Regions from separate parts of the Paenibacillus sp. FSL R7-0273 genome, predicted to be linked through region 4. Evidence: riboswitches for the same ligand, from Rfam matches in the RefSeq annotation. Region 4 holds a riboswitch; each other region holds the start of a gene.
The links. Region 4 has a riboswitch for cyclic di-GMP ahead of R70723_RS32470 (flagellar assembly protein A). Riboswitches for the same ligand answer to the same signal wherever they lie in the genome.
Positions count from the first base shown of each region.

Region 1 (7,669 bases), 760 kb from region 4:
GAGGAGGCGGCAAAAAATGCCTTCACGCATCCGGTCCCCAAAAATCCATGCCCGATCCGGTCTCCGTCTATGGTGCAAATCCCTAAAAGCTTTCATAATAACGAAAGAAACAACCGGCAGAGATGAAGGATGAAAGGATGAAGGCCTGATGTTTGAAGTGCAGGAGCTGGACTGGCAGGGGCGCCGCTTGACGGTATTCCTGCCACCTTCCTATAAGCTGTCCCAAAAACGTTATCCTGCAGTATACCTGCATGACGGCGCAACCCTGATGATGAATAACCTGAATTATATGTACAGGCTGTTCCGTGAAGGGCTGCTTGCTGAGCTGATCGTTATCGGAATCAGCAGCTCTTCCCGAAATGATGATTATACACCCTGGCCGGAGTCTGCTGCAACAGAGGGAAAAGCGGATTTTGGCGGAGGAGGGCCCGCCTATCTCAATGAAATCGCTGACAGTATTAAGCCTTACATTGATTCAGTCCTGCGGACAGACCCGGAACCGGAATCAACCGGAATGCTCGGATATTCACTGGGCGGGCTGGTTACCCTGCTGGCGGCTTACTGGCGTCCCGATGCCTTCGGGCGGTTCGGCATGCTGTCTCCCTCCATCTGGTATGAAGGAGTATTAGCCTTCACTGAAGCTAACCTGCTGCCGGACGGCGGACAGAAGCTGTATTTCTCTGTGGGTAACCGCGAGGGTGTGTACAAGCAGAATATCCAGCGGCAGGCGGTGCCCAGCACGCTGCAGCTGTACCGCAGCCTGCGCGGCCAGCTGGCTGATGAGCAGCGGCTGCGGCTGTCTCTAGCCGACGGGGCGGCCCATGACCTTGCCTCTATGTCTGCACGGTTTCCTGAAGCGCTGCAGTGGCTGTACGGGGCAGCTGATGAACAGCAGGCAGGTGCGGCGGCGCGGCGGCTTGGTGCGGAAGCCGAGCTGATGTCACCGGTCAGCGCCTGCATGCTGCCGGGAACCGAGGTGTGGGATATGACCTCGCTCTACAACGGATTGACTTACCGGATCTTTGTCCATCTTCCGCTGAAGCCAGCCCCGCCGGAGGGATACCCGGTGCTGTACACTGTTGACGGCAACGCCTACTTTGCTTCGCTGAATGATGCGATGCGGCTCCAGACCCGCCATCCGCGGGGGCTTCCGTCCGGTATGGTTGTCTCCATCGGTTATCCGGCAGACGGGCCGTTTGTGGCCGAGCGGCGCTTCAGGGACCTCACTGTGCCGGATACGCAGCAGGGACTGCGTCCCGACGGCTCGCCCTGGCCGGTGAACGGCGGGGCCGATGCTTTTCTCGATTTCATCGGACTCGAGCTGATGCCGCTGATCAGCCGAAGATACAGCGTGGATCACACCCGGGCGGCGCTGTTCGGTCATTCGCTGGGCGGCTTCTTCACCCTATATACGATGATCTGCCGCAGCGGGCTGTTCAGTACCTATATCGCCGGCAGTCCGTCCCTCTGGTGGAAGAACCGGGTGCTGTTCGATATGCTGCCTGAGCTGGAGGAGAAGCTGCGCAGCGGAGAGCTTACCTGTTCCCTGATGATCGGCCTCGGCTCGGAGGAGGGAGGCATGCTGGAGAACGCCAGGGCATTTTATGAGCGCCTGGTCCCTTATACCGGCGGCGGGCTCAGCCGGCTGGCCTATAATGAATTTCAGGGAGAGGGGCATATGTCCGTGCTGCAGCCCCTGTTCAGCCCGATGCTGCGCTTTGTTTTTGCGGCGGAGGGCGCAGAGCTTTGTATCTGACGGCCTACATTGGCCGTACCGATTTGACAAATCACCAGTATGCTTTATATTAGTAAGGGAGCAAGAGACCGTACTCATGCAGGCACAGGCTGGAATGACAACTATTGATGCAGCGCGGTGTTCCGGATATTACCGGAGCCTGCGCTTTTCTTCTATATATAGGAGAAAAAATTTTACCGGTTAAAATGGTATGTATGAGGTACCGCACGGGTATCTTCTTAATATAGATTAGAGGTCAGGAAGGAGCGTATGCATAGGAAATGGGCAGTCTCCTTATTGCGTGGCTTTGTATGCTTTGTCTGTTTTTTACCTTTAGAGATAAGGTGAGCCGGAAAATTCTTTATCCTGTAGCGCTGGTGGTGGTAATCAGCACCTTGGGCTGCTGGACGATTTTAATGTAATTTTTAGCTTCCTATCAGCTTATTTTCAGGTAGATCCTTTATATTGAATAGACCAGACACCCCCCCAGTGTATATGGTACCCTTCAGGTCTTGCCAACTCCCATGGCAAGGCCTTTTATTTATTTTTATAAACGCAGAATAATGTGACATATTTCACAATAAAGTTTCCGGAATTGTTTTATATTAAATTTGTAATACTAAAGTTAAAAATAATTTTCGCCGAAAAGAGGAGCTTGAGGATGAATCATGAAGGAAGTCTCCGCCGCGGTCTGGTGTTTGGCCTGTTTTTAAGTATTCCGCTTTGGATGTCGATGTTCGGCTGGCTGCAGCTTTTTATATAATAGAAATAAGTGTGGGATGAACTGTCTGCGGGTAACCGTCAGGCAGTTTTTTTTCGTCTGAGTGAAGATAGTATGCCTTTTATGAAACTGACAAGCATAGAATGGGATATAAAAAAGAATAATGAAGCGGCGGAGCATTTCTTTAAAAATAAAATAGTTCAAATATACTATATTACAACGTTTGAATAGTTTGATTTTTAAGTATTGAAATACGAGTATTCAGGAGTATAAGAGAGGATTGGCTGGACAATTAATAGAATTATAGGGATCAACAGCTGAAAAAAAGCTCTGAAGGCCTGTCTTTTCAGAAAAATCGATTTTTATGGAAAAATATTATAAGGAATAGATTGACAAAAATACGAGTCAGGGAATACACTAAGTTTAGTGCTAAAGTAACAAATGTCATAGACTACTTACTCTATTTCAATTACATACTTTCTCATGTATAATCGCAAACCGCCCGAAAGTGCGGGACGCAAAGCCAGGAGTCTACAGTCCTTGAGAGAGGGCTATGATCGTCCGGCCGCCATGGAGCTCGACTTCCTGGCGGCTTTTTTTGTTCGTTTGTTGATGTAGGTGCTGCTATAACTGGAATTTATACGCATCTTACGGGGGGAATTAATAATGAAACGTAAATCCGTATTCAAATTATCTTTTGCTCTGACTATGGCTGCAGTTCTGCTGATCAGCGGCTGGCTGGCTTCGGCCGGCCAGGGTAAGATAAGGGCTGACAGCAATCCCCTCCCGGGTATTGCGGGTAAGTACAATGTATTTATTCTCGGTGATCTTAAAGGCTACCACAGTGATTCTGAAGGCAGAATGGCTGCCGGAGGCAACATTACCCTTACCCAGGGATATTCTGTAGGCCCTAGCCTGAGTGCAGCAGAAATTGCAGAGATGGATTCACTTGTGGCCGGCGGCAATCTCACCTATGAGAATGGAGAAGTTAACGGTAGTGCCGTGTACGGCGGCACTTATTCAGGCTCCGGCAAACCGCGGGGCGGAACGGGGACGCTGCGGCAGGAGGCGAATGTAATTCATTTTGCTTCAGAGTTTGCCCTGCTCCGCACCAAGTCTCTGCAGCTTGCAGCTCTGACAGTGAACGGCAAGACGGAAGACAACTATGGAAACATTAAACTGACGGGTACCGATCCGGTATTAAATGTATTCTCGGTTTCAGGAACCACGCTTACGGGTGCCAATGAGCTGCGGATTAATGCACCGGCGGGCTCTACTGTTATCGTTAATATAGACGGAGCTTCAGTCACGTTCAAGAACGGAAACGGGCTGGAGGGTGTAAGCCAGAATAAAGTGCTCTATAACTTCCCGCAGGCGACAGCCCTGCGGATGGAGAGCATCGGTATCATGGGGACTGTACTGGCACCGAATGCAGCAATTACTTTTAACAACGGGCAGATTAACGGAAGCATGATCGGAGCCTCCCTGGAAGGAAGCGGAGAGTTCCACCATAAGCCTTACACTGGCCGCGACAACGGAACAACGCCTACAGCGACTCCGTCGCCGACACCAGTGCCGACAGCAACGCCGACACCAGTGCCGACAGCAACGCCAACACCAGTACCGACGGCAACGCCAACACCAGTACCGACGGCAACGCCAACACCAGTACCGACAGTAACGCCGACACCAGTACCGACAGTAACGCCGACACCAGTACCGACGGCAACGCCAACACCAGTACCGACGGCAACGCCAACACCAGTACCGACGGCAACGCCAACACCAGTACCGACGGCAACGCCAACACCAGTACCGACAGTAACGCCGACACCAGTACCGACAGTAACGCCGACACCAGTGCCGACGACGGCACCAACGCCAACGCCGACAGCGGCGCCAACGCCAACACCGACAGCGGCACCAACGCCAACGCCGACAGCAGCACCGACGCCAACGCCGACAGCGGCCCCAACGCCAACACCGACAGCAGCACCGACGCCAACGCCGACAGCGGCACCGACGCCAACACCGACAGCGGCACCGACGCCAACACCGACAGCGGCACCAACGCCAACACCGACAGCAGCACCGACGCCAACGCCGACAGCAGCACCAACGCCAACGCCGACAGCAGCACCGACGCCAACGCCGACAGCGGCACCGACGGCAACGCCGACAGCGGCACCGACGCCAACGCCGACGGCAACGCCGACAACGGCACCGACAACGGCACCAACAACAGCACCAACAACAGTGCCAACAACGGCACCAACAACAGCGCCAACAACGGCACCAACAACAGCACCAACAACGGCACCAACAACAGCGCCAACAGCAGTACCAACAGCAGCACCAACAGCAGCACCAACAAGCGCTGTAACGCCTGGTCCTACAGTGCCGGCAACGGCATCGCCCACGAGTGTAATTGCTATTCCGGGCGGAACCCCTCCGACTCCGGCCGGTCCGACAGTCATCGGAACGATTGTGACAGATGAGGAGCTGGAGATCGACGATAATCCCGTACCGCTTGGACCTGTCGCAAGTGCGACTGCAGCCGTAGGAGGAGTAACATCACCTCAGGCAACACCGAAGCCGAGTCCGACAGCCGGACCGGGTCCGGATGATGAAATCATCCTTGATGATGAAATACCGCTGGGCGGTGTTACCGATCCGGGTGCCACAGCAGCGGCTACATTGCCGCAAACCGGAGAAGCGAGTCCGGCTCCATATTATATTACAGGTCTGACCCTGGCTGTCCTGGGCCTGCTGCTAAGCAGAACCAGAACCAGCAAACGTAAAAGCTAAAACGGTAAGACCGCGGCGGATGAAAGGGTGATTCCGCCGGGTTATCTTAAAGGCTGCTGCCGGAAGATAGACTCCGGGCAGCCTTTTTTCTGCGGCTGTGCGGAAAGGCTTATAATAGGGAGACGGATGACTGAATATAAAGGAGATTGTGGTATGTGGTTAATTGTAATAGCGGCAGTGCTGATCATAGCCGCTGCTGCGCTGAGCTATGCGGGATTTTTTTTCTACGGTGTGGCAATCAAGCGCGCACCAAAGGAGTTTTTGGCCAGCAGCCCGGATCTGAAGCTTGACCCGCCTGTTGCCGGTGCCTCCTGGGGAGAAGGAGCTGAGTGGGTTGCGCGCCAGCATTTCCGGGAGGTTCAGCTGCGCTCAGGAGATGGTCTGGAGCTAAAGGGTTATTTTCTGGCGTCTGAGCAGGCTGCAGGCCGTACTGCCATTATTGCCCACGGCTATTCCGGAAAGGGAAAGGACATGGGAGCAATAGCGAAATTGTATTATGAGCGGCTGGGCTATAATGTGCTGCTTCCGGATGCGAGAGGGCATGGGCAAAGTACGGGGAATTATATCGGTTTCGGCTGGCCTGAGCGTCATGATGTTGTGAAATGGATTGAATGGGTACTGGAAGAGACAGGTGCAGAGGGACAAATTGTCCTGCACGGGGTCTCCATGGGCGGGGCAACCGTGCTGATGACTGCGGGGGAACCGCTTCCGGTGCAGGTCAAAGCTGTCATAGAGGACTGCGGCTACAGTTCGGTCAAAGCACAGCTGTCCTATCAGCTCCGGCGGATGTACCGTTTACCGGGCTTTCCGTTTGTGCAGTGTGCCAGTCTGGTTACAAGGATCAAGGCGGGGTACTCCTTCGGAGAAGCCTCGGCGCTCAAGCAGGTCAGAAAAGCCAGGGTCCCGATTCTGTTCATTCACGGGGATGCTGACAAGTTCGTGCCCTTCTTCATGATGGAGGAGCTGTATCAGGCCTGCAGTGCACCAAAAGAGAAGCTGGTCGTGCACGGGGCAGGACATGGTCTGGCCTATGACACAGATAAGACGGGGTATATTGCCAAGGTAAGCAGTTTTGTCGGGCGGTATGTACAGTGACACCGGAATAAGTCCCGGAAAAGTAGACGTGCCCGGCACCCGCAAGCTGCGGTTACCGGGCACTAATATGTTCCACACACGGCTGTGCTTATCTGCAACGGATAAGCAGCAAGTCCATGTCTTATAGGTATATTTCATCCCCCGCCGTCCGTGAGTGTGACGGGTGTCGTAATTCCTTGTTATTTCCAGCAGCCGTATGGCGAGATAATCCTTCCAAAACGACAAGAGCCCTACCTCTCTCTTGTCCTTGCGGCTCCGAGGCCGCGCCAGTGTGAGTCGGAATGCTATATTCGAATTTAATCTCATAAAAAGGAAGAGTCATGCAAGAAAACGTAAGATTTTGTGTCCAAATTGCCGATAAAAGAAAGAAGTAAAGCTATCGGCCTGACATCTTCTTGATGGGGATACATATACACCTAAACAAATATTCCTATATTATAGCGCGATATATAAAAAAAAGCAAATGTAAAATAGGGGCTGGGTAAGACCGGGGATGGGAGTGCTAATGAATATATACGGGGCATTTTTAAGAAAGCAGATTGGCAATTACTTATTTGGCTCCGTTGTTGCGGTCTTGGCGGTAGGAAGCCTGATACTGCTCTCTTCTCTGGAGATCAGCATGGAGGAGTACGGCCGGCTGTTAATTGTATTGCTGCTCTCATTCACAATTATGGCTATTACGGAGATCAGTGTGTTTGTCAGGCATATCAGGCCGATCCGTGCGGCTCTGCTGGAGCCGCAGCCTGAGCTGGCAGTGCTGGAGAAGGCTTATCTGCAGACGCATCAGCTGCCCAGGCATGCCGTTATGCGGATTCTCGGGCCGCATCTTATGGGGCTTTCTCTGCCTGCGTCCCTGATGACGATCTGGATGATTCATGCCGGTCTGCTTACCATTCCTTATTTTTATCTGGTGATGGCAGTGGTCGGAGCCATTCTGGTTGCGAGCATGCATGCGCTGATTGAATTTTACCTTACCTGCTCAGCTATCATTCCTTTAATTAAGGAATTCAGAAACCGGGCAATGGAGCTGCACAATATTGATTTTTCGCTGGAGGGGCATGTCTTTGTGCCAATCCGCCCGAAATTTCTGATCAGCTGTATGCTGATCGGTACATTTCCGCTGTTCTTGTTTATAATGGCTACCCATATCCGCATGAACAATACGGGAACAGGCATGCTTGTCGGTTTCCAGAACTACTGGACCTGGGCAGGAATGGTGCTGCTGATCGGTACCTTCTTCTCCTCGGTTGCAGCCCTGCTTCTTACCAACAGCGTACAGCATCCGATTAACGAGCTGTATAAGGCTATGA
Region 1 covers NZ_CP009283.1:477,411-485,079, forward strand. Annotated here, with positions in the region: gene R70723_RS32695 (alpha/beta hydrolase) at 149-1,756, shown strand; cyclic di-GMP riboswitch class I at 2,939-3,029, shown strand; gene R70723_RS34200 (choice-of-anchor A family protein) at 3,123-5,264, shown strand; gene R70723_RS02100 (alpha/beta hydrolase) at 5,418-6,359, shown strand; gene R70723_RS02105 (HD-GYP domain-containing protein) at 6,865-7,669, shown strand, end outside.
Region 1: linked by a shared signal. The riboswitch ahead of R70723_RS34200 (choice-of-anchor A family protein) and the one ahead of R70723_RS32470 (flagellar assembly protein A) in region 4 are both predicted to bind cyclic di-GMP.

Region 2 (7,669 bases), 910 kb from region 4:
TTAAACCACATACTCCACTGCTTGTGCGGGTCCCCGTCAATTCCTTTGAGTTTCAGTCTTGCGACCGTACTCCCCAGGCGGAGTGCTTACTGTGTTAACTTCGGCACCAAGGGTATCGAAACCCCTAACACCTAGCACTCATCGTTTACGGCGTGGACTACCAGGGTATCTAATCCTGTTTGCTCCCCACGCTTTCGCGCCTCAGCGTCAGTTACAGCCCAGAAAGTCGCCTTCGCCACTGGTGTTCCTCCACATCTCTACGCATTTCACCGCTACACGTGGAATTCCACTTTCCTCTTCTGTACTCAAGCCACCCAGTTTCCAGTGCGACCTCAGGTTGAGCCCAAGGTTTAAACACCAGACTTAAATAGCCGCCTGCGCGCGCTTTACGCCCAATAATTCCGGACAACGCTTGCCCCCTACGTATTACCGCGGCTGCTGGCACGTAGTTAGCCGGGGCTTTCTTCTCAGGTACCGTCACTCCGGTAGCAGTTACTCTACCGGACGTTCTTCCCTGGCAACAGAGCTTTACGATCCGAAAACCTTCATCACTCACGCGGCGTTGCTCCGTCAGGCTTTCGCCCATTGCGGAAGATTCCCTACTGCTGCCTCCCGTAGGAGTCTGGGCCGTGTCTCAGTCCCAGTGTGGCCGTTCACCCTCTCAGGTCGGCTACGCATCGTCGCCTTGGTGAGCCGTTACCCCACCAACTAGCTAATGCGCCGCAGGCCCATCCCTTAATGACAGATTGCTCCGCCTTTCATTCTCCCTTCATGAGAAAAAAGAAATTATCCGGTATTAGCTACCGTTTCCGGTAGTTATCCCAGGCTAAGGGGCAGGTTGCCTACGTGTTACTCACCCGTCCGCCGCTAAGCTTACCCCGAAGGATAAACTCCGCTCGACTTGCATGTATTAGGCACGCCGCCAGCGTTCGTCCTGAGCCAGGATCAAACTCTCCAAATTGGTATTTAGAAAGAGCGATTGCTCATTTTGAAACATCTGACGAGAATTTACATTCTCTACTTTTGGATCTCACCGAAGTGATTTCCGATACTCACTCGTTGTTCAGTTTTCAAAGATCAAGCTCGTCGTCGCTAATGATTATCTCATCAGCAGCAACTCTTATAATATATCACGTTTGTTTCAGAAGCGCAAGCTTTTTTTGAAATTTCTTATTCGGTCAATTTCAGCTAAACTTTGACGCGCTCTAACAACGCTTACCTATAATACCCCACATCTCTTACAAAAAGCAACCCCCCTCGGCAAAAAAAGACCCCTCGCTTAAAAATCTAAGCGGGGGGTCTTGATAAGACTATATATCTTTCGTTATTAATAGAACTTAGCAGCGCTATATTTGCTTGCTACTTTTGTAAGGCCAGCATCTTTGCTGTTCTTAGCCAATCCAGCGTCTACTGTAGTATCAATTGTTACCCATTTACCGTTAAGCAAAACTTCATTCCAGGCATGGTAGGTCGATACATAGCTGGTGTTACCCATAACCAGTTTAGTTGGAATACCTTCACTGCGCAGCATTGTTGCGAATAGTGAAGCATAATCGTAGCAGATGCCCTTCTTAGTCAGCAGTGTGTTGTCATTGCTAGGGATATAGTCCTGTGCTACTGTAGCAGCCAATGTGTTGTCATACTTAACGTTGGCTACGATGTAATTATAAATTGCTTTAACCTTAGCTTCATCAGTAGTCAGGCCCTGTGTAAGCTGCTTAGCTTTCAGTACTGCCTTATCGGAAGAGGTCCATTTAACATTCTGCACGGAACTCAGGTATACAGCGTTAGTATTGCTGAGCTTAAGCTCTACATTCTCTGAGGATACTACTTTGTATTTGTTGCCGGTTGTGTTCTCCAGAACAGATACTTTATATGTGCCGTTGCCTTGCTGCAGCGGGAAGGATTCTGTCGATTGGGAAGCGTACAGGTTGTAAGTGTAGCTGTTGCCGTCTTTAGTGATCATGAGTTTGATGCGTTTATCAGCAGGTACATCATAGGATACTGCAACAACACCTTGGTCTAGCTTCGATGTATTCAACCAGCTTGAGTCTGCAGTTGCAGCAGAAGCTGTGCTTGTCTGAACGGAAGTAACCACTACGAACAATGTTAACAGCATGAAATAGAATTTTTTCATGGATAAAACTCCTTTCGGTAGCTGGCTGCCATCCTTACGGGAAGGCCCTTTAGCTTTGCGTCCCTACCTTTCGATAGGTTTGCCGTTATCGTGTGCAGCTTTATCTATTCTCTCAATCTTCCAAATATACTAGATTCTGGATTAGATAGCCAACAAAAAAAGCCCTTCATTCGGTAGCTGGCTGCCATCCTTGCGGGAAGGCCCTTTAGCTTTGCGTCCCTACCTTTCGATAGGTTTGCCGTTATCGTGCGTGCTTTTATAGTTATATACTACCATATTCCTGCCCAGATACAATACCTAAATTACTAGATTTTCAACATTTTTTATTAAAATTCTTTCTATTATGTGAAAAATCTGTTTGCATATCCGGTCTCAAGTCAATTTAGCATGGATAATCAGCCGGTGCGTAGGGTTAACAAGCGGATCACAGGTAATCAGAGTGAGGATAGAGTCCGTATCATTGCCATTCAGCACCGATACATCTGTCGGCTCCACAATAGAAATATCATATACCTCGTACTCATAAGCCTCTGTACTTGTCTTAATTCTGATAGTATCCCCGATCTTCACTTCATCCAACCTGTTAAAAAGCCTGCCTGCCGTTCTGGATCTGTGCGCAGCAATGGCTGCATTCCCCACCTCACCCAGCGGAGCCGTCTCCTTCATATGAGCAGCAGCATGCTTCAGATTAGCCTTAGTTGCTCCTTCAAGAACAGGCAGCTTCAGCTCAATCCGGTCGATTTCGATAATTCCGGTGATTTTGCCGCCCACTGTAATCTCCTCAGACGGCTTTTCTGACGGCGGTGCCTCTTCCTCCTGTGCCGACTCATCAGCCAGCAGCTGGGTTACCTCAGCATAAGGCTTCTGCAAATCCGGTCCAGGCGCCGGGGCCAGCTCACTGTAAGCCTGCTCTGCTTCCTCCAGCAGCTTGGCCTGCTGCCGGTCGTTGTACCACTCGCTTGCTTTTGGATACAGCATGATAAGGACGCCTGCCAATATGATCAAATAGGACAGCTTGCGCATGAAGATCCCTCCGTTAGTCCGGGACAAGGTCCCCCTTGCCCTGATAATTGCCTAGAACACCCACATACGGCTTCCAATAAAATTAATAATTACGGTAACGCCGGTAACCAGCACCTTTGCAAACAGCACCTGAATCCCGAAGCTGACCGTCAGCATATGCATCAGCAGCACCGAAATTCCCAGCACCGCCAGATTGAGGATGATGAACCTCACCAGCTGCAGCCGGTCAGAGCCGCTCTTACCAGCATCGCGGTCGCGGAAGGTCACTTTTTTGTTCCAGAAAAAGCTGTTGGCTGTACCCGCGCTATAGGAGATAACCTGCGCAGGCGCATTCATCAGCCCCAGTGAATGGAGCAATGTAAATACTGCAAAATCGATTAATGTATTGAGCAATCCTACGGCGTTAAATTTAAGGAACTGGATAAACCCCGCATTCAGCTTTTTATTTTTCATAACGTCTGCCTTCCCGCTTGTCAGGATATTCACCGTCCTCATACCCCCGGGTCTCCCGTACAATATACAGCGGCCGGTCCTTCGACTCATCGTAGATCCGCCCGATATATTCGCCGATCACCCCGAGCAGCATCAGCACGATCCCGTTAAACAGCAGATTGACGCCTACAATGGAGGTCCAGCCGGGAACCGCCCAGGTGGTAAACAGCTTTTGGAACAGGATGAAGAACAGATATAAGAAACTGGAAAAGGCCAGAAAGAAGCCGACATAGGATGCGATTTTGAGCGGTTTATGAGAGAAGGAGGTGATGCCGTCCAGGGCAAACCGGACCATTTTCTTCAGCGGATACTTGGTTTCTCCGGCAAAGCGCTCCTCACGCACATATTCAACCATCGTCTGGCGGAAGCCTACCCAGCTTACCAGCCCCCGGACATAACGGTTTTTCTCCTTCAGGCCGCGCAGCACATCGCATACCTTGCGGTCAATCAGCCGGAAATCACCGGTATCGGTAGGAATCTCCACGCTTGTCATGCTGCTCAGCAGACGGTAGAAGAGCTTGGCGGTCACTTTTTTGAACAGAGTCTCCCCGTGGCGCTTAAGCCGCTTGGCGTAGACCACCTCATAGCCCTCCTTCCACTTCGCAATCATCTGCAGGATAACCTCAGGCGGGTCCTGAAGATCGGCATCAATAACAACCACCGCCTGCCCTTCAGCATAATCCATCCCGGCGGTAATCGCGACCTGATGGCCGAAATTGCGCGAGAAGTCAATCAGCTTGACATTCCCGTCACGGCTGCTGATCCCGCGCATAATCTCAGCCGTACGGTCACGGCTGCCATCGTTAACGAAGACCAGCTCGTAGGAGTCGCCGCATTCGTCCATAACCTTTTTGAGGCGCTCATACGTATGCTGGATGACCTCCTCCTCATTGTACATCGGGACAATTACACTGTATCTGGCTTTCACCTTTGTTCCTCCTAAAAGTTTTATGGAGCTTTACTTCATTGAGATGCTTCGCAATAAAACTCGCTCCGGAAGCATACACTTTGTTTTGTGAGCATGAGCTTCCCTGTATTACTTCGTACAAAACTCGCTTCGAAAGCATACGCCTTAGTTTTATGGAGCTTTACTTCATTAGGGCTGGCTCCTCCCTAGAATACCCAGGAAGGGAACCAGCGCAGCACGATATTTACATAGTCGGCACTAACCTGCATTCCTGACAGCACCGGATAGAACATAATGAAGAGTATAGCCGCCGCAGCCACATAAGCATAACGGATTTTGGAGGCTCCGGGAACCCTGCTGTCCAGCTGTTTCATTACATATACAATAGCCAGGATGATAAACGGCACCATTGCAAAATAGTGATACAGGAACGTCTCGCGCGGAACGAGCATCCATGGCACATATTGCGACAAAAAGGCGATCCAGAGCATGTACAGGTGCTTCTCTTTGTTCCTGATGGTAAGCCACACTGCGCCAAGCATTGCAAAAATCCCGGTCCACCAGATCAGCGGATTACCCATAGTAACAATACTGCTCACCTGGCCCTCCGGCAGTCCTTCACCGCCGCTGAAGAACCAGACCGGACGTTTCATAAACGGCCATTCCCACCAGGAGGAGGAAAACGGATGCGTGGCTACCAGCTGGCTGTGATAGTTATACATGTTCTTCTGGGCATCAATCAGCCCTTTTATAGTATAGCCTTCTGTAGTAACGGACAGCACCGGAATAAAGGACAGGCTATAGACTATTACCGGAATAATGACAAAGAAGCCGACACAGCTGGCAAGTGTAATGATAGTGTTCTTCCAGAAGGATCTGTCGGCTGTCCGGCAGGCGGTCTTGATCTCCTGGTCACCCAGCTTTCCTTCTGCAAGCATACGCCCTGCTGCCTTGTATTCCCTATAGCGGTCGAACAGCGATAACGCGAGCATAACTGCCAGCCCGGCTCCCCCATACAGAACGATCCACTTGGACGCAACCCCTATACCGAAGAAGAGGCCTGCCCAAAACAGCGGAACCAGGGTTTTGCGCAGCGGAACACGGTAAAAGTTCATTGTAAAATAGCGCTGCATGAAATAGAACATCAGCATGATGAAGAATACGCCGTACACATCAATGGTGGAAATACGCGTCTGGGTAAAATGCATGAAATCCAGCGCGAACAATCCGGCTGCCAGCGCAGCGTAACGGGTTCTGCCGAACAGCCGTAGGCCCATCATATAAATCAGCGGCAGCATCGCCGCCCCGAACAGGGTGCCGATAATCCGCCAGCCGAACGGATTGACGCCGAACAGCTCCATCCCGGCTCCGATCAGAATTTTGCCGAGCGGCGGGTGAGTATTTTCGTAAGCTACAATGCCGTGGAAATGCTCATATGCAGTACGGGCATGGTAGATCTCGTCAAAATAAGTGCTGTTCATAAAATTTGAGTGTGCCGGAACTAGCGACTGCTCATCAAACAGATTGGCAGGCTCGCCTCTTTTGGCAGCTGCACCGGCATCCGGAGTTACACCGGCTACAGGCAGCGGGGTTTTGTTCCCTCCCTGCTCATAGAAAGCAATTTCATTCAGAGTGAATCCAGGCGAAGTTACAGTAAGCTTCACATACCTTGCTGCTACGTTCAGCGGCTGGCTTTTCCAGATGAAGACATTGCCGACATCCTCGCTTACATCCAGCGGGCTTCCCCACACGTCCGGCGTTTCGCTGAATTCGAGCTTAAACTTACCGGTACCTACACCGCCGAATATCTTTACATTCTCCAGCTGTCTGCTCTGGCCAAGATCAGCATAGAAGCTCTCGCCGATGGCTGCAGGCTCCCATAACGTTTCCGGCGCCTTAGTTGAACCGAGATTAACCAGGGCAATGACTGTATAAACTGCCGTAATGGCAAGCATCCAGATCCAGTCCTTACGCTGCAGCCTGAACTTGGACTTGCCTGCGGCTTCGAGCGGCCGGATGCTTTCAGCTAGCGCCAGATCAGCTGCATAATGCTCAGCGGCTGTAGCCGGAGGGGCAAGCGGCTTGATTTGTTTGCGGATATATACCATATACCCGGTATACAGCGTATAGACCAGCAATCCGAGATTGGCTATAGATGTAACAATAACAATCCCGTCTGTCGGCGGGTTGCCGCCGGCATTGAGATGAGCCAGGGTATAGCCGACATTAATATATTGCGTCAGCGTAAAGCCCAGGAACATCGTCAGAAACCGCCGGTCCTTGCTCTCCATATAACTGAAGAGGCAGAGAATGAGAGCCGGATAGATATAACGCTCATGCATTTTGGTGCCGAGCACGAAGACGACGGCAATTAGTACGATCGCTATAAAATAAGACTTGGACAGCTCCTTGCGGTCTTTGCGGAATGAATAATAGGCTGCTGCTGCAACTGCGGCCAGGATAAAAATAAAACCCCAGACACGGTAAGTGATGCCCAGCCAGGTTACATCCATCGCTGACCACATCGGCCCGGTGAGGGCATACAGGTTGAACGCATTAACCGTCGAATACGGATATGATGACAAAGTACTCTTATACAGATCGATCAGCCCGATGAAGCCGCCGTTATTCCAGAAGAATGGAGCTGCCAGCAGGATAAAGGCCCCGAGGCCGTACAGCGCGCCGTAGGCCAGCTGCTTCCAGGCCCGGTGATGATAAAAGGCGAACATCAGCACAGGTGTAAAGATCAGCGCCTGGGGCTTAACAAGCACAGCAATAGCAAAGAAGATGGCTGAACGGATAAAGGTTTTGTCCGCTGCCCCCATAATGCTGAGCAGCAGGAAGATCATAAAGAAGGAATCAGCCTGCCCCCAGGCGGAGGAATCCATCAATACAGCCGGATTGAACAAGTACAGCAGCATCAGGCCCATAGCCATTCCGCCGCCCAGCTTCTTGCTACCAATCTTGTAAATGAGCACGCCCAGTACAAGATCCGAAAGAATAGCCGGCATTTTAAACAGCAGCATCTCTCCCGCCGAGCCGTGCGTCAGGCCGAACAGTCCGCGGAGGGCGCTCAGCAGATATAATATGTACAAATAGCCGGGCGGGTA
Region 2 covers NZ_CP009283.1:629,371-637,039, reverse strand. Annotated here, with positions in the region: rRNA gene R70723_RS02805 (16S ribosomal RNA) at 1-961, opposite strand, end outside; gene R70723_RS02800 (transglutaminase-like domain-containing protein) at 1,328-2,137, opposite strand; cyclic di-GMP riboswitch class I at 2,151-2,231, opposite strand; cyclic di-GMP riboswitch class I at 2,307-2,387, opposite strand; gene R70723_RS02795 (class D sortase) at 2,510-3,160, opposite strand; gene R70723_RS02790 (GtrA family protein) at 3,212-3,613, opposite strand; gene R70723_RS02785 (glycosyltransferase family 2 protein) at 3,603-4,580, opposite strand; gene R70723_RS02780 (phospholipid carrier-dependent glycosyltransferase) at 4,766-7,669, opposite strand, start outside.
Region 2: linked by a shared signal. The riboswitch ahead of R70723_RS02800 (transglutaminase-like domain-containing protein) and the one ahead of R70723_RS32470 (flagellar assembly protein A) in region 4 are both predicted to bind cyclic di-GMP.

Region 3 (7,669 bases), 660 kb from region 4:
CCAGGGGATGTGCTGCGCGTATTGCGGATCAGGCTCTTCGGAGCCATGATGACCAGCGGCCGGGCATCCGGCTGCCCGCACAGGGCGGCCTGGCGGCGCAGCAGATGGAAATACTGCGCGGCACTGGTCAGATTCGCTACCGTCCAGTTCTCCTCAGCGGAGAGCTGCAGATAGCGCTCCAGCCGGGCGCTGGAATGCTCAGGCCCCTGGCCCTCGTAGCCGTGCGGCAGCAGAATCGCGAGGTTGCTGCGCTGTGTCCATTTGGCCCGTCCGGCAGAGATGAACTGGTCAATGATAACCTGGGCGGCATTGGCGAAATCGCCGTATTGGGCTTCCCAGATTACAAAGGTATCAGGTGCAAACACATTATAGCCGTACTCATAACCAAGCACCGAGGCTTCCGATAGCGGGCTGTTGTACACCCCGAAGGAAGCGCGGGAGGAGCTGAGCTGATGCAGCGGTGAATGAAGGGCTCCCGTCTCGCTGTCATGCAGCACCAGATGGCGGTGGGCAAACGTACCGCGCTGCGAATCCTGTCCGCTGAGGCGGATAGGCGTGCCGTCCTTCAGGATCGTTCCAAAGGCCAGCGTCTCGGCCAGCGCCCAGTCAACCCGTTCCCCGTCCTTCAGCGCATCCTTGCGGCGCTGGAGAATCCGCTCCAGCTTCGGATATACCTTGAAGCCGGCAGGTGAAGTCAGCAGCTCGCGGTTGATCTCCTGCAGGGTACCGAGGGGAACCGCTGTAGACCGCGGAGCTCTGGATTCGGCTTCAAGCACAACCGACGTCTTGGACTCGCCATTTTTATGCTTGCCTTCCTTCATGGATTCAAAGGCCGCCTGCAGGACGCCTTCTGATTCAGCGCTCATACGCTTCACATCTTCTGCTGTAAGGACCCTCTCGCTCTGCAGACGTTCAGCATACAGCCTGTAGACCGTCGGATGATTGCGGACCTTACTGTAGACAACCGGCTGGGTTGTCTCGGGATCATCCATTTCATTATGGCCGTGGCGGCGGTAGCCGATCAGATCGATAACAAAATCCTTCTTGAACAGATTGCGGTAAGCGCTGGCCAGACGGACTGCGGAAATGCAGGCCTCCGGATCATCGGCATTGACATGCACGATCGGAATTTCATAGCCTTTGGCCAGGTCACTGGCATAATGGGTGGAGCGGGAATCTTCACTCTCCGTAGTGAAGCCGATGCGGTTATTGACGATAATATGCACCGTACCGCCGTTCTGATAACCCTTCAGTTTGCCGATATTAAGGGTTTCCGCGACAATCCCCTCGCCGGGAAAAGCGGCATCGCCGTGCATCAGCACGGCCATAGCCTTGCTGGTATCCAGCTTAGGCAATCCCGGATTGCTCCGGTCCTCCTGTGCGGCGCGGGTGAAGCCCTCGACTACCGGGTTAACGAATTCCAGATGGCTCGGGTTGTTGGCCAGCGTAATCCGTGTGCGAACCGTTTCCCCATGCCGTACGGCACGGTCTGCGCCGAGATGGTATTTGACATCCCCGGTCCAGCCGTAGTTGATGCCCATCGAGCCCTCGGAAGGGAACAGCTCTTTGTTCGGAGAATGATGGAACTCTGAGAAAATAATATCATATGGCTTGCCCAAAATGTGAGCCAGAACGTTAAGCCGTCCGCGGTGAGCCATGCCCATGAGAATATGCTCGGCACCATCATGTGCGGCTGCGCGTACAATTTCATCCAGCATCGGTACCAGCGCATCGTTGCCTTCAATGCTGAAACGCTTCTGGCCGACAAAAGTTTTATGGAGGAAGGTCTCGAACTGCTCCACCTGAATCAGCCGGTTCAGCAGCTCCTTGCGTTCATCATTATTCAGCGGAGCGGGTGAGCTCGTTGACTCGGCCTGGCTGTTCAGCCAGCGCAGCTCCTTCTCTTCATGCACATGCCCGAATTCATAAGCAATAGTCCGGGTGTAAGCCTGCAGCATCCGCTGCACCGCATCCCAGGCGGTTTTAACATCTCCGGGCGCATTCTCCCAGATCAGCGAGGCAGGCATAGCTGTAAGATCTTCACGGGTCAAATCATAAGTCCGGAAGTCCAGCCACTGGGCCATCGGATTCTCTCCGCGGTCAAGCGGGTCGATATTGGCGGCGCGGTGGCCATGTATACGAATGTTAGCGATCAGCTTGGAGGCTCTTACGGCTTTCTTCAGCCATTCGGCATCCCCTGTTACAGCAGGCAGCGGAGCCTGCTCGGTTACCGGTGCCATCGGCGGAGGGCCGTTTGTAGTAAATAGATCGCGGTAATTAGGTTCTACTGAAGAGGGGTCATTGATAAACTGTTCATACTTGTCTTGAATATAGCCCAGATTCGGTCCGTGATAACTGCTCCAAACGGATTCATTATAAGGTCCTTTGGCTGCCATGAATACATCCTCCTAACGGATGAACCCCACATGCGCCAGGAAAAGCACCAGCGGCTGGTGGGGCTGATATGTTTGCGGTTTCATTGCACCTCTATTGTGCTACTTTGGGGTCAGCTAATCAATTCATACTTTGTGCTATACCGTTCGCAAAATGGTATGATTCAGGCCGTTATTCATCCAGAACCATTATAAATGCTGTGGGCTGATTAGAGAGCGGGAAAGAGGGTAAATAAGTCTATGTTTTATTCTGAGAAAATAGCCTGGTATCCAGCTAGTCATAGGTCATAGCGCACAGTTTTCATATAGTTTAATCAAAATATTACAAAATGAATCGTAAATTCCGAAGATATTCGCTCAGAATATTTCCAACAATCGACACACTTTGTTAATGGGATGCTATATAATGTTATTGCAGAGAGCGGTTTCATACTTTTAATGACCGGTTGTAGCCAGATCCTTTCATGTAAAGGGTCCAGTAAAGGGTAAACCTGGACGAAAGACAGGGGCACAAAGTCTCGGATCTAATGTAGAAATACTATGATGGCCGGACTGCCTGGGGACGTATAATCTTAGGAGGAGATTTCTTGGATAAGTCCAACCAGGGGAATGACAGAGAATTGCAAACGGGTGATCTGGATCTGGAATGGGTGTATTTAATGATGGCGGCCAGGCAGGCCGGCCTCAAGGCGGAGGAGATCCGCCGGTTTCTGAGTGAAAGGGCGTTACAGGCGATGTAATGCAGAGGGTCATCCGGATGTTACATACAGAGAAGGGCACAGCGAATGAGGCTGTGCCCTTTTTTGCTGAATAGGAATGTATATGTTTCCTGGCAGCTATTCCTTCTGCTCCAGCCGCCATTTCTGATAATCGAGGAACTCCTTGAATTCACGCTTGCTTATTCCGGAAGCCATAGCTTCCTGTGCAAGACGCAACCATTCACCGTCGAGTGTAGTCTCCTGCGCTTCCAGCGGTTCGCCGTACAGCAGGATATGAATAGATACCTGGAGTGCATCGGCCATCTTCTCGATGAACTGGATAGAGGGATTGGATTGAATATTTCGTTCCACATTGCTAAGGTATGATTTCGCCACATCAGCCTTATCCGCCAGTTCGGATAAGGACAGGCCCTTCTCCAGGCGGAGCTGGTGAATGCGATTTCCTAAATGTTCCGGCACAGTTAAACGCCCCTCCGCACTTTTTGTTAACAGTATAGCAAATAACCCTACTACGGACAAAGCACTATCGAAGCGGTGTATGAATCCATTCAGAATCATTTCATTACCGTTCACCTCATTTTCACTCCCCGCAGCAGCTTCAATCTGCATAACTGATAAAATCCAATTTCCTTGATGTTGTTCTTTAAAAAGTACGAAAACGTGAGTAAACCTCAGATAAATTAAGGAAAACAAACTAGAATCGTTCTTTATAACGAATATTGCTTAAAAATGAAGGTTTAAATATTCTGGGAACATGACATATACTTATGCCAAGGTTCTTTATAACGAACATTATATGTTCTTCATAAAGATCAAATGACTGATAGACGAACTAGTTTGCATGGCATATGCGGACTACCAAAGGAGAGGCTCCTGTGAGGCTTTCACGAACTTCGCGCAAGAAAAAAAACCGCCGGTTAATCCTTCCGCAGCTTGCGGGAATTGTGGTGATCTCCGCCTATGGCATCGGTCAGATTACCTCCCCGACGTATGCGCTTATTACCGGCAGCACAGCGGCAGAATCGGGTATTACAAGTGCCTTTGTTTTTCCGGTAACAGTGGATCAGCTGGCTAATCAGGCCAGCGAAGCGATGAACCGGGCTGTTCTGAAGCGTGAGGCAGCGAAAGGGGCGTTCGCAGACATTGCGGATACAAACGCAGCTTCCGGAACCGCAGAGGGACAGATCAGCGGCATACAGGAGGCTGCCGAGCAGGCACGCGGAGCTGCCGCTTCTGCAGCTGAATTACTGGCTCAGCTCGAAGCCTACTCTTTGCGCTCGCAGCAGGAGCTTGCACAGCAGAGGGAGGACATAAGCGTTCGGCTGTTACCCTTTGGCGTCACCCTTGAACAGCTTGAAGCAGCTCAGCACACGGATGCTCCTGTATTTGAACAGCTGCTGGCTCAGGCCAGTCTGTCCATCATCGAGTTCCAGGAGATGGTCCGTAAGCTTGCCTCTACCGTTCGGGTGGATACCTATGTGCAGGCAGCCTATCAGCAGGCGCTGACAGCCGCCTCTCAAGCCGGAGCTTATGCTGATGAAGCCTCGCAGCTGTACACTCAGGCAGCAGATGTGCTGCAGGAGCTGAAGGCCGCCGAGGAGCAGGCGAAGCTCGAGGCCGAGGAGCAGGCGAAGCTCGAAGCCGAGGAGCAGGCGAAGCTCAAGGCCGAGGAGCAGGCGAAGCTCGAAGCCGAGGAGCAGGCGAAGCTCGAAGCCGAGGAGCAGGCGAAGCTCGAAGCCGAGGAGCAGGCGAAGCCCGAGGCCGAGGAGCAGGCGAAGCCCGAAGCTGAGGAGCAGGCGAAGCCTGAGGCTGAGGAACCGGCCACTCCCGGAGCTACGGCACCGGCTGACCCGGATGTACCTGTGACCGACGGTATAACCGTGAAAATAGGACAAAACAAATCAGATTTTAAATAAGGAGCTGCCCTAAGTGATACTCAAATGGACCCGTAATGTACTCATGTATGTCTTGATGGCGATATTTCTGCTCGTGCTGATATCAGCGGTAACCAGCAGAATGAACGGCGGAACACCCAAGGTTCTGGGCAAGGAAATTCTGACTGTGCTGTCCGGTTCTATGGAGCCCGGAATTAAGACCGGGGCTATCATTGCGGTTAATCCGGTGAAGGATGAAGCGCAGCAGACAGCCTTTCAGCCGGGGGATGTTATTACCTACACAGCTGTGGACGGATCAGGCAGCCTGATCACTCACCGGATTGTGAGCGTTAGCGGCACTGGCGCCGGGCTTGCCTATATTACAAAAGGTGACAATAACGATGCGCAGGACCCTTCGCCGATTCCCGCAGGCAATGTAGTTGCCAGCTACGCGGACTTCACGGTTCCTTTAATCGGGTTTTTGATGAACTGGGTAAAATCGACTGCAGGCATCATTATTGTAATCCTGACCCCTGGTGTCTACCTGGTTGTCTCGTCGATTATAACCATTTTCAAAGCAATCATGCGGATGGATGAAGAATCTGAAGAGCCGCAGACAGCAGCCGGTGATTTGCCGCCGGTGACGAACGGTTGATGCTTCCTTTTAAAGCGCTGAGGCGGTCAGGGAAGATTCAATAAATATTCCATTATATTCTCCATGCATGGAGACCAGGAGGAGACAAATTACAATGGCTAATCTTAAAAAGACAATGGCAATGGCAATGGCGACTACTGCACTGGGGGCTACTTTAATTGCCGGAGGGTCCTTCGCGATCTTTACAAGCTCGGTACAAAACACAGGCAATACCTTTGCCGCAGGCACGCTTAAGGTAGGTCTGGATAAAGAGGACACAGATACCCCATACGCAAAATATTTTAATCTGACCAACTGGGCTCCCGGCGATTCCAGCATCCAGCCTGTTGTAGTGAGCAATGAAGGCACGCTGGAGCTGCGGTATGATCTTGCCTTGGCTGTAGGAGGCGACTTAGGCGGGGGGACCCATCCGGTAACCATTAAGGCATATTCTGATGCCGCCGGAACGATACCGCTTACAATAACGGACCGTGTGCTGGCCGTAGGCGGTTCGGAGACCATCTACGTCAAAGTGGAATTCCCGAAAGATGCCGGCAATGAGTATCAGGGCAAATCCGGAACAGCCAGCATTAAGGTGGATGCGGAGCAGACTAAGAACAACTAATAATCGGCAGCTTAGCAATAGTTTATTTTAATCAAACAAAATGACAAAAGGGGGTATTTCCCCCCTTTTTCCTAAGGAGAGCTTATTATTATGATGAAGAAGAAAAAGTTACTCATTACCGCACTTTCTTCAGTAGTTCTGCTATGTGCCGCGATTGGCGGCGGTACCTATGCGCTGTTCACCAGCTCTGCCCAGAATACGGGCAATACCGTTACCTCCGGTACACTGACCCTGAGTACCCACCGTTATGATGTACCGGTTGAAGGACCGATGTTCTATACCAACGATACGGATGCAGGCCGTATGGGGACTGGGCTATGGGCACCGAAGGATTCCCACACCCGTGCAATGATGATTAAGAATACCGGAACGCTGGATGCAAAGCTGACCGATCTGATTGCGCTTCCTGAAGGAACAGAGGGACAAAAGGCAGATGCGCTTGCATTCGGTGAGCAGGCGATGGTTGCAGTAGCCGCCTTGGCTACGCCGGACGGAGTGACGCTTAATACTGAAGATGTCAATAAGGTCAATGAAGCAGTCGACCAGACGTTCAAAACCTTTATCAAATATTTGCCGAACTCTGCCCGTACAGCACAAAGTGTATTCGCTGATGCAAGGGAATTGCTATTGAATACAACATATCAGGTGCTTAGTGGCGGCAGTCCGGTAAATGTAAGCATTAAGGATGCTTATGTAGGCTCACTTAAGGATCTGTACAACAGCGGAGCGGGGAAAGATGCTATTCTGCCAAATCTGGTGCTCCCCGCCAAGAAAACAATGCATCTCGTATATAATGTTACTTTCCTTGATGATGCTACTGTCAGTGTCGGAGGTGCAGCCATCGACAATGACGTCATCCAAGGCAAGGTCGTAAACTTCACCTTCAAGAACACCTTTGAGCAGGTGAAAAACAACTAACATTTATGAAGCTGAAAAAGAGCGTCCCTCCGGCCTGATCAACCGGAGGTGACGCTCTTTTGATTATGAACAGCATGATAGAAGAAGGCTGCCTATGGCAGCTTCTCCCCCCGGGAGCTGATATACAGCTCGTACCATTCCTTGCGGGTCAGCTCCACCTTATCGGCTCCGGCGCAGGCGGCGATCCGCTTAGGATTCACTGTGCCGATGACCGGCTGGATGGCCGCCGGATGGGTCATCAGCCAGGAGAGAACAATGGCCTCGGGAGTAGTGTTCTTCTGTTCAGCGAGTGAGCTGACCATAGCGGCCGTATTCACTACGCTCTCCGGCTGGCCTTCGAGGGAACGCCCGCTGAAGCTGCCCTGGGCCAGCGGTCCCCAGGCCTGCAGCTGGATATTCTCCATGCGGCAGTATTCAACCGTTCCCTCGGGGAAGGTAATGTCCTTCCAGGGCTCGCGGTTCACGCTGACCATGGCATCGAGCCAACTGATTTTGGCCAGGCTCAT
Region 3 covers NZ_CP009283.1:381,426-389,094, forward strand. Annotated here, with positions in the region: gene R70723_RS01665 (2-oxoglutarate dehydrogenase E1 component) at 1-2,396, opposite strand, end outside; cyclic di-GMP riboswitch class I at 2,868-2,953, shown strand; gene R70723_RS32685 (anti-repressor SinI family protein) at 2,981-3,133, shown strand; gene R70723_RS01670 (helix-turn-helix domain-containing protein) at 3,230-3,571, opposite strand; gene R70723_RS33685 (cell envelope integrity TolA family protein) at 3,988-5,028, shown strand; gene R70723_RS01680 (signal peptidase I) at 5,042-5,641, shown strand; gene R70723_RS31800 (TasA family protein) at 5,736-6,245, shown strand; gene R70723_RS01690 (TasA family protein) at 6,336-7,163, shown strand; gene R70723_RS01695 (aldo/keto reductase) at 7,256-7,669, opposite strand, start outside.
Region 3: linked by a shared signal. The riboswitch ahead of R70723_RS32685 (anti-repressor SinI family protein) and the one ahead of R70723_RS32470 (flagellar assembly protein A) in region 4 are both predicted to bind cyclic di-GMP.

Region 4 (7,669 bases):
TTCAGCAGCAGATTGATCCAGGTAGGCAGGATAATCAGCAGCAGCCACAGCTGCTTGTGCTTCGTGCGGGTCAGCAGATAAGCTGCAGGATACGCAACGAGCAGCGAGAACGCTGTGATCAGGAACGCATACCAGAAGGAGTTCAGCATCATTTTCATATATACCGGTGTAAAGAAGTTCACGTAATTATCCAGTGTAAGCTTCCCGTCCAGATCAAACAGGGAATAATAGATAATCAGCAGCACCGGTGCGATGACGAACAAGGCGATCCATAAGTAATAAGGGATGAGATAATACGACCGGCCCTTATTGGTCATGGCTCTCTACCTCGCCGTAAGCTTCCAGACGTCTGTCGAATTCTTCCTCCGTTTCGCCGAAGCGCATAACATGAATCGCTTCCGGGTCAAAATAAAGCCCGATCTCGCTGCCTACCTCCGCCTTACGGGTAGAGTGGACCAGCCATTCGTGGCCGGATTCATCGTAGCAGCTGATTTCATAATGCACGCCGCGGAACAGCTGGGAATCTACGCGCACCTTCAGCTTGCCCTGCTCCAGCGTGGAAATTTCCAGATCCTCCGGACGGATGACAATCTCCACTGCTTCATTCGGCCGCAGCCCGGCATCCAGACATTCAAACCGGTGGCCATTAAATTCCACCAGATAATCCTCGATCATAACACCCGGTACAATATTCGACTCCCCGATGAAGTCGGCAACGAAGCGGTTGATCGGCTCATCGTAGATATCGTTTGGTGTGCCGCTCTGCTCGATTTTTCCTTTGTTCATGACAAAGATCCAGTCCGACATCGCCAGCGCTTCCTCCTGGTCATGCGTGACAAAGATAAATGTAATTCCGAGCCGCTGCTGCATTTCCCGCAGGATATACTGCATTTCAGTACGCAGCTTCAGATCAAGCGCGGACAAAGGCTCGTCCAGCAGCAGCACCTGCGGCTCATTGACGATCGCACGGGCAATCGCCACCCGCTGTCTCTGGCCGCCGGACATTTCATTAATCGCACGCTGGTCATAGCCGACAAGGTTAACGAAGCGCAGCGCTTCCTGAACCTTTTGCGTAATTACATCCTTTTTGAGCTTCTTAATCCGCAGTCCAAAGGCCACATTCTCGAACACGTTCAGATGCGGAAACAGGGCATAGTCCTGAAATACAGTATTAACCTGCCGCTCGTTGGCGGGAATGTGGTTGATCATTTTACCGTTCAGATAAATGGAGCCTTCGGTCGGCTCGGCAAAGCCGGCGATCAGACGCAGAATAGTGGTCTTGCCGCAGCCCGACGGGCCCAGCAGTGTATAGAATTTGCCGCGTTCGATTTCGAAGCTGACGCCTTTTAACACGGCCTCCTCATCATCATACTGCTTAGTAACCTGGTCAAAAGAAATAATAGTGCCTTCCGGGGTAGCTATAGCTAACAACCTCCTTACCTTATGTAATACAACCTATTTTACCCTCATCTCACAGGGCGCAATCGGCGTCCTCCGGCGAAGCTCCGCCCGCACCGACAATTCCGCCCCTGCTTCGACAACATTTCATATTATATAGCATATCGGATGAATCCCATATATGCGATAACGTACATTGTAAAAACTCAGCCGTAAACTTAACAAGTTCGTAAAATATAGCGCCTGCACGCCCGGCCTGAGATGCTATAATGAAAGCGGCTGAAAACAGCCTGCAAATTTCTCTTTTTACGAAAGAAGATGACTGAGATGAACGAGGGGTTACAAGACCGCCTTGAAAAATTCGGATTATCCCTATATATGATACGGATTACACTGGCTGCCTCCCTGTCCTGGCTGGCTGTCCATGGCCTGTACGGCGACGAGTATTTATACTTCGCACCGCTGGCCGCCATTCTGATTACACAGGGCACAGTCAAAGCCTCACTGGAAAAGGGCTGCTACCGGCTGCTCGGCATTGTGCTTGGCGGAGCGGTGAGCCTGATCGTGGGCCGCTTCCTGGACATTGGCATCGTCTCGCTTCTGCTGATCCTGCTGCTCGGCATCGGTATTGCGACCGCCTGCCGGATTAATGTTCAGGCCGTTTCCCAGGTCGGGGTAACGTCAGTGCTCGCGCTTACCTTTTACCATGATCAGTATGTTGTATGGAGATTAGCCGAGACTCTGATCGGGGTATTAATTGCCCTGCTGATTAATATGATTATTGTTCCTCCCAAAGGCTTCGCCAAGGTAAAGGGCCTGGCCCTCGAAGGCAGCCTGCTGCTCGCTGATTCGCTCAGCGGACTCGCTGCAGGACGCAGAACCGGGGAACCGGCCGGTGACACGCTGAAGCGCTCTGCGGGACTGCTGGCAAAGAGCAGCAGCCTGCAGAAGGAGCTGCTGTACACTCTGTCGCATTATCCCTGCCGCAACGAGATGAACGGGCTGGCCAAGGCTACTGCACATCTGCAGAAGGTTCACTTTTATGTCCAGGAGATTGCCGAAGAGCTCTCCCTGCTGCCTGCACATTATGCCGCTGCCGACCGGATGAACGAGGTTATGGCAGCTACCGCCGACTGCATCGCCCTGTACGGGGCCAAGGTGCTGTCAGACGCTGAAGCCGGACGCCCGCTTCCGGAATGCCTGCAGGAGGCCCGGGAGCTTCAGCTGTCCTGGTTCTCGGAGCTGCAGGGGCACTGTCCACTTACAGCAATCCGCGATCTGGGCGCTGTATTCTCCCATTTGAACCGGGTACTGGATGTTATTGAACAAGCCGGTTATGTCGCTGTTTCTGCCAGCCCCCTGCCGGCGAGAAGCAAGGCTGCCAGCAGCCTCCCCCTTGTCAACAAAAAACTCTCCCACAAGCTGTAAGCCGGGGAGAGTTTTTTGTTGTGTCCCGGTATCTATTGGAGATAAAGCCCCACGGTCTGCTATTACACCCTACTCCGGCTGTGATTTTTAGACAAATTTACAGTTGATAACCCGCTGCACAAGTATTAGAATTAAGTTTATTTGCAGCAACCTCTAAAATTCAGTACTATAGTACCAGTAATAAATTCTTCTCTGTCGAGCGTGGTCGAATAAAGGACCTCATACTGAATGTTTATCATGGTCTCATGTATAAGGGCAAACTGTCCGAAAGGGCAGGACGCAAAGCAATGGGCCTAAGGATGCGTGCTCCGCATTTATGGCTGCCAGGCTGCCGGTTTCTGATAATCGAAAAAAGCGAGGTTATAACTATGCCGCACCACACTCTTGATCAGCCACGGCATGCGTTCAGCGCCGTACCTGCCTTCAGTGCCTCTGATCCTGCATCCTCCTCCTTCACCTCCAGGCAGCCAAGCGGAGCCGCCGGGCAAGAGGAGAAGAACGGGCGAATTATTGTGCAGAATGATCAGATATTTATCACTCCCCCTTTACCGGGCGGTAAAGCTGCCGTCATCTCTGCCATTCACCCTGTTGTCCTCAGAATTAACCGGATTAAAGCAACCGAGCCAGCCGCGGTTACTCCAGCTGACCAGCTGAGCTGGGAGATCAGCGAGAAGCCGCAGTATCAGATTACCGTATCCGAGGACGGGCTAAGCGCATATTTTACCCTTTACCGTGTAGAGAAATATGCCTGGAAGCTGGTCAATTGCCCCGCCTCGGCTGAGGTCTGTGTCCGGGCTGAACCGAACTATAACCTGCTGCTCTCGAAGCTGACCGTTAATCAGATTGTAGCCGACTTCTCCAAAAGCTATTTCATGCCGAATCTGAATATCCCTGCCTTATACGCAGAGCTGAATAACCCGACCTATCTGCCGGTCTGTATCGCTATGGGTAAAGCTCCGCTGCCGGGAAGAAACGGCCGGCTTGAGCCTGTGGCCCGGCTCTCTTTAAATGAGGCCTCCGGCACAAGCGGAGCAGACTGTCCGGAGCCTGATGCAGATTGTCCCGCAGCCGCAGTCTTCCAGGTCCGGACAGGCGAAATATTGGCCCGCAAGCTGCCTCCGCAGGAAGGAATGCCCGGCTACGATGTGTTCGGCGGTGTTCTCCCGCCCCTGCAGCCGGAGGATATCACCCTTCTCCCCTCCGATTGCTTCTCTCTGCTTCCGGGCGGGGATATTGTAGCGAACCGCGAGGGCCGCCCGCGGTTTACAGGCTGGGACACTCCGGCTATGCGGATTGATTTTCCGGACACTCACGTTATATCGGAAAGTACTACAACTGCTGACGGGACGCTTGTTTTTGCTGGAGATATCATTGCGCCGCAGGGAATCAGTGAGCATTCCACTATAGAAGCATTAGGAAACATATACATAACGGGCGACGTCCGCCATGCCGTCATTGCCGCCACCGGCAGCATAGTCATCCGCGGCAAGGTTACGGACAGCCATATTTACTGCGGTGACTGCGGGGCAAGACAGCACCGGCTGTACCAGTCCCCCGATCAGCTGATAGCAGAGCTTAATCTGCTCAGGAGTGCCGCACGGATGCTGGAGGAGAATCTCCGCTCCCGGCAGCAGCCGGTGAAATACGGTCTGGTTGTGCTGCTCCTCCTGGAGGGCAAATATGCCCATCTTCCAGGCATGATACGCGGGCTGCAGGGGCTTCTTGCCGGCGACAGGCCGGCTGCTCCTGTGGATACCGGCCAGCTGAAGCATATGCTGGAGATATTCCTGCACTCCCGGCAGTTCACCGAATTTATTAACGATGATATAATCGGAACTTTTCTGGATTTGCTGGAGGAGCTGCGGGATGGAGTATTCCATATGCATGAAGGAAATGTGCGGATTGATATTTCCGGGGCAGAGGACAGTCTGCTCCAGTCGGGAGGCAGCCTCTATATTCACGGGGAAAGCGCTGCAGGCAGCACCCTGCTGGCAGCGGGTAATGTCGGATTTCTCATGGCGCAGTCGGTATGCTGCGGCTCCAAGGTAGAGGCCGGCCAATCCATCACCCTGCAGCTGGCCGAGTCCTTCGGCGGGGAGAAAACGCAGCTGACAGCCGGGCTTAAGGTCACTGCCCGGCAAATCTCGGGCACCAGCATCCACATTGGCGGCTATACCGCAGAAATTGATGAACCGGCGGAGGCGGGCGTATTTACCGCCCAGAGCCTGCGGTTAAGAAATCAGAGCTAATAAGAGAGGAGCCTGCAGAATGCCCCGGAGGGCAGCCTGCAGGCTCCTTTGTTTATTAATAAGGACCGTGGTCCCGTAAGACCACACTTTGCTGAGTTATTTAGTTACGTTATCCTGCGGTTTGGTGCAGCTCTTCCCCGCCTGCCGGCCGCTTTCTCCTGCCGCGCCCCAGCTTCACATTCACCAGAAGGATACTGCTGACGATAAGCAGCATGCCTGCGATCAGGTTGAGCGTAACATGCTCATGCAGGATCAGCACGCTTGAGCCGATTGAAATCAGCGGAATCAGAAAGGTATACGAGCCTACCTTTCCCGCCTCTCCTTCATTAATGAGTTTAAAGTAAACCATCCAGCCGAGTGCGATAACGAATACGGCGATAAACAGCGTATTTACAATAAAGGCGCTGCTCCAGGTAATTGCCGACCAGCTCTCTGTAACCGATCCGGCAGCCAGCAGGATCAGTCCCCCGAGCATAATCTGCATGGCAGTCAGCCACAGCATATCCACCCGGGCAGCATTCCGTTTCATATACACGGTACCGAGGGCCCAGCACAGTGCGCTGGCCAGTGCCAGCAGCACCCCGGCTGCCGAGATGCTGCCGGTAAATCCGCCGATGCTAAGCGCTGCTACCCCGGAGAAGCCAAGCAGCAGGCCGAATATTTTCAGCCCATACATGCTCTCACCCAGCCAGATCCAGGCGAAGATGCCCAGCAGTACAGGCTGCAGAAAGACTATGGCCGAGAACAGGCCGGAGGGAACATATTGCAGGCCAATGGTCTGGAATCCGTAATAAAAGACAATGCTGAGCACAGCTGAAGCCAGATAGACGGGCCACAGCCGCCGGAACTCAAGCTGCCTCCATCTGGGCAGTGCGGCTATAATCAGGATGACCCCGGCAATTACGGTACGGATACCGGCGAACAGCAGCGGCGGCGCATAGGTTAAGGCGATTTTGGACAGCGGCCAGTTGATGCCCCAGACGATCACCAGAAAAGTAAGCAGTATAACTGTTTTATTGCGTTGCGGCATTGCGTTCACCTCTTGTTTCTTAGTCAATCCAAATGATACAATATCCGTATTCATAATTGAAATGCATTATAATCATGAGGGGCATACCATATTTGTTATGAACAATAACCAGATTCTTTTATTTGTCAAAATTGCCGAGACCGGCAGCTTCACCAAGGCCGGCCAGGAGCTGAACATGACCCAGCCGGCGGTCAGCCGGGCCATTTCCGCCCTGGAGACCGAGCTTGATGTCAAGCTGCTGCTGCGTGACCGCCGCAGCGGGCTGATGCTTACCGAGGTGGGCAAGCGTGTACTGATCATTTTCCGGGAAATTCTCGGCGGGTTCAACAAAGTGGAGCAGGAGGTCTCAGCAGAAAAGGGGCTGGAAAAGGGCCTCATCAGGATCGGCGCCTTTCCGGTTGCCGCTGCGTACTTTGTACCGAAGATCATCCGTTCCATTACGGACAGGTATCCCGGTATAGACATTTCTGTCCATGAGGGCTCGGTAGCTGAGGTGAAGGAGTGGCTGGAGACCCGCCAGATTGATGTCGGGCTGATTATTCCGCCGCTGGAGGAGTTCGAGACGATACCACTGTTCCGGGAGAAGCTCTATGCCGTGCTGCCTGAAGGCCATCCCCTGGGTCACAGCAGCATTGTCCATGTAAAGGATCTGGAGCAGGAGCCGATGATGATCTGCCGGGCCGGCTATGAGCCCCCTGTGATTGATTTGTTCAAACGGGCTGACAGCGAGCTTAATGTAAAATATGTGGTCAACAGCTACAGTACGGCACTGAACATGATCAAGGAGGGGCTGGCTGTCGGAGTGCTCTCAGAGCTTTCGCTGCTCGCACCGCCCGGCAATGTCATCGTCCGTGAGCTCTCACCGGATGCCCACCGCGATGTACATATTGCCGTCCATTCACTGGAGGAAGCCTCGATTGCCGTCAGGCTGCTGATTGATACTGCTTTGGAGCTGTTCGCGGAAGACGGCGGGCTGAACCCGTCACTAAACCATTCAAAGGAGTGACTGTCTTGAAATTCAACCGTTTAGGCAACAGCGGGCTGCAGGTATCCGCCCTGGGCCTTGGAACCAACGCGTTCGGCAAGCGTGCCGATGAAAAAACCTCGATTGGGATTATCCATACCGCCCTGGATCAGGGCATCAGCTTTATCGACACTGCCAATATTTATGCCGGTACCGAATCAGAACGGATTATCGGGCTGGCGCTGGAAGGCAGACGCCAGGACGCGGTGCTGGCTACCAAGGCAGGCTTGCCGCGGGCAGACGGCAGCAGCGGCTCCTCGCGCCGGCACCTGATGCTGGAGCTGGAAGGCAGCCTGCGCCGGCTTAAGACGGATTATGTGGATTTGTATCAGATCCACACCTTTGACCCCTACACCCCGCTTGAGGAAACACTGCGTACCCTTGATGATATGGTCTCCTCAGGCAAGGTCCGCTACATCGGCGCCTCCAATTATGCCGCCTGGGAGCTGATGAAGGCACTGGGCATCAGTGAAGCGCGGAACTATATGAGATACACTTCGATCCAGTGCAGCTACTCACTCGCTGACCGCACGCCCGAGA
Region 4 covers NZ_CP009283.1:7,005,843-7,013,511, forward strand. Annotated here, with positions in the region: gene R70723_RS30110 (ABC transporter permease) at 1-317, opposite strand, end outside; gene R70723_RS30115 (ABC transporter ATP-binding protein) at 307-1,431, opposite strand; gene R70723_RS30120 (FUSC family protein) at 1,726-2,826, shown strand; cyclic di-GMP riboswitch class I at 3,071-3,162, shown strand; gene R70723_RS32470 (flagellar assembly protein A) at 3,195-5,075, shown strand; gene R70723_RS30135 (DMT family transporter) at 5,185-6,105, opposite strand; gene R70723_RS30140 (LysR family transcriptional regulator) at 6,203-7,111, shown strand; gene R70723_RS30145 (aldo/keto reductase) at 7,117-7,669, shown strand, end outside.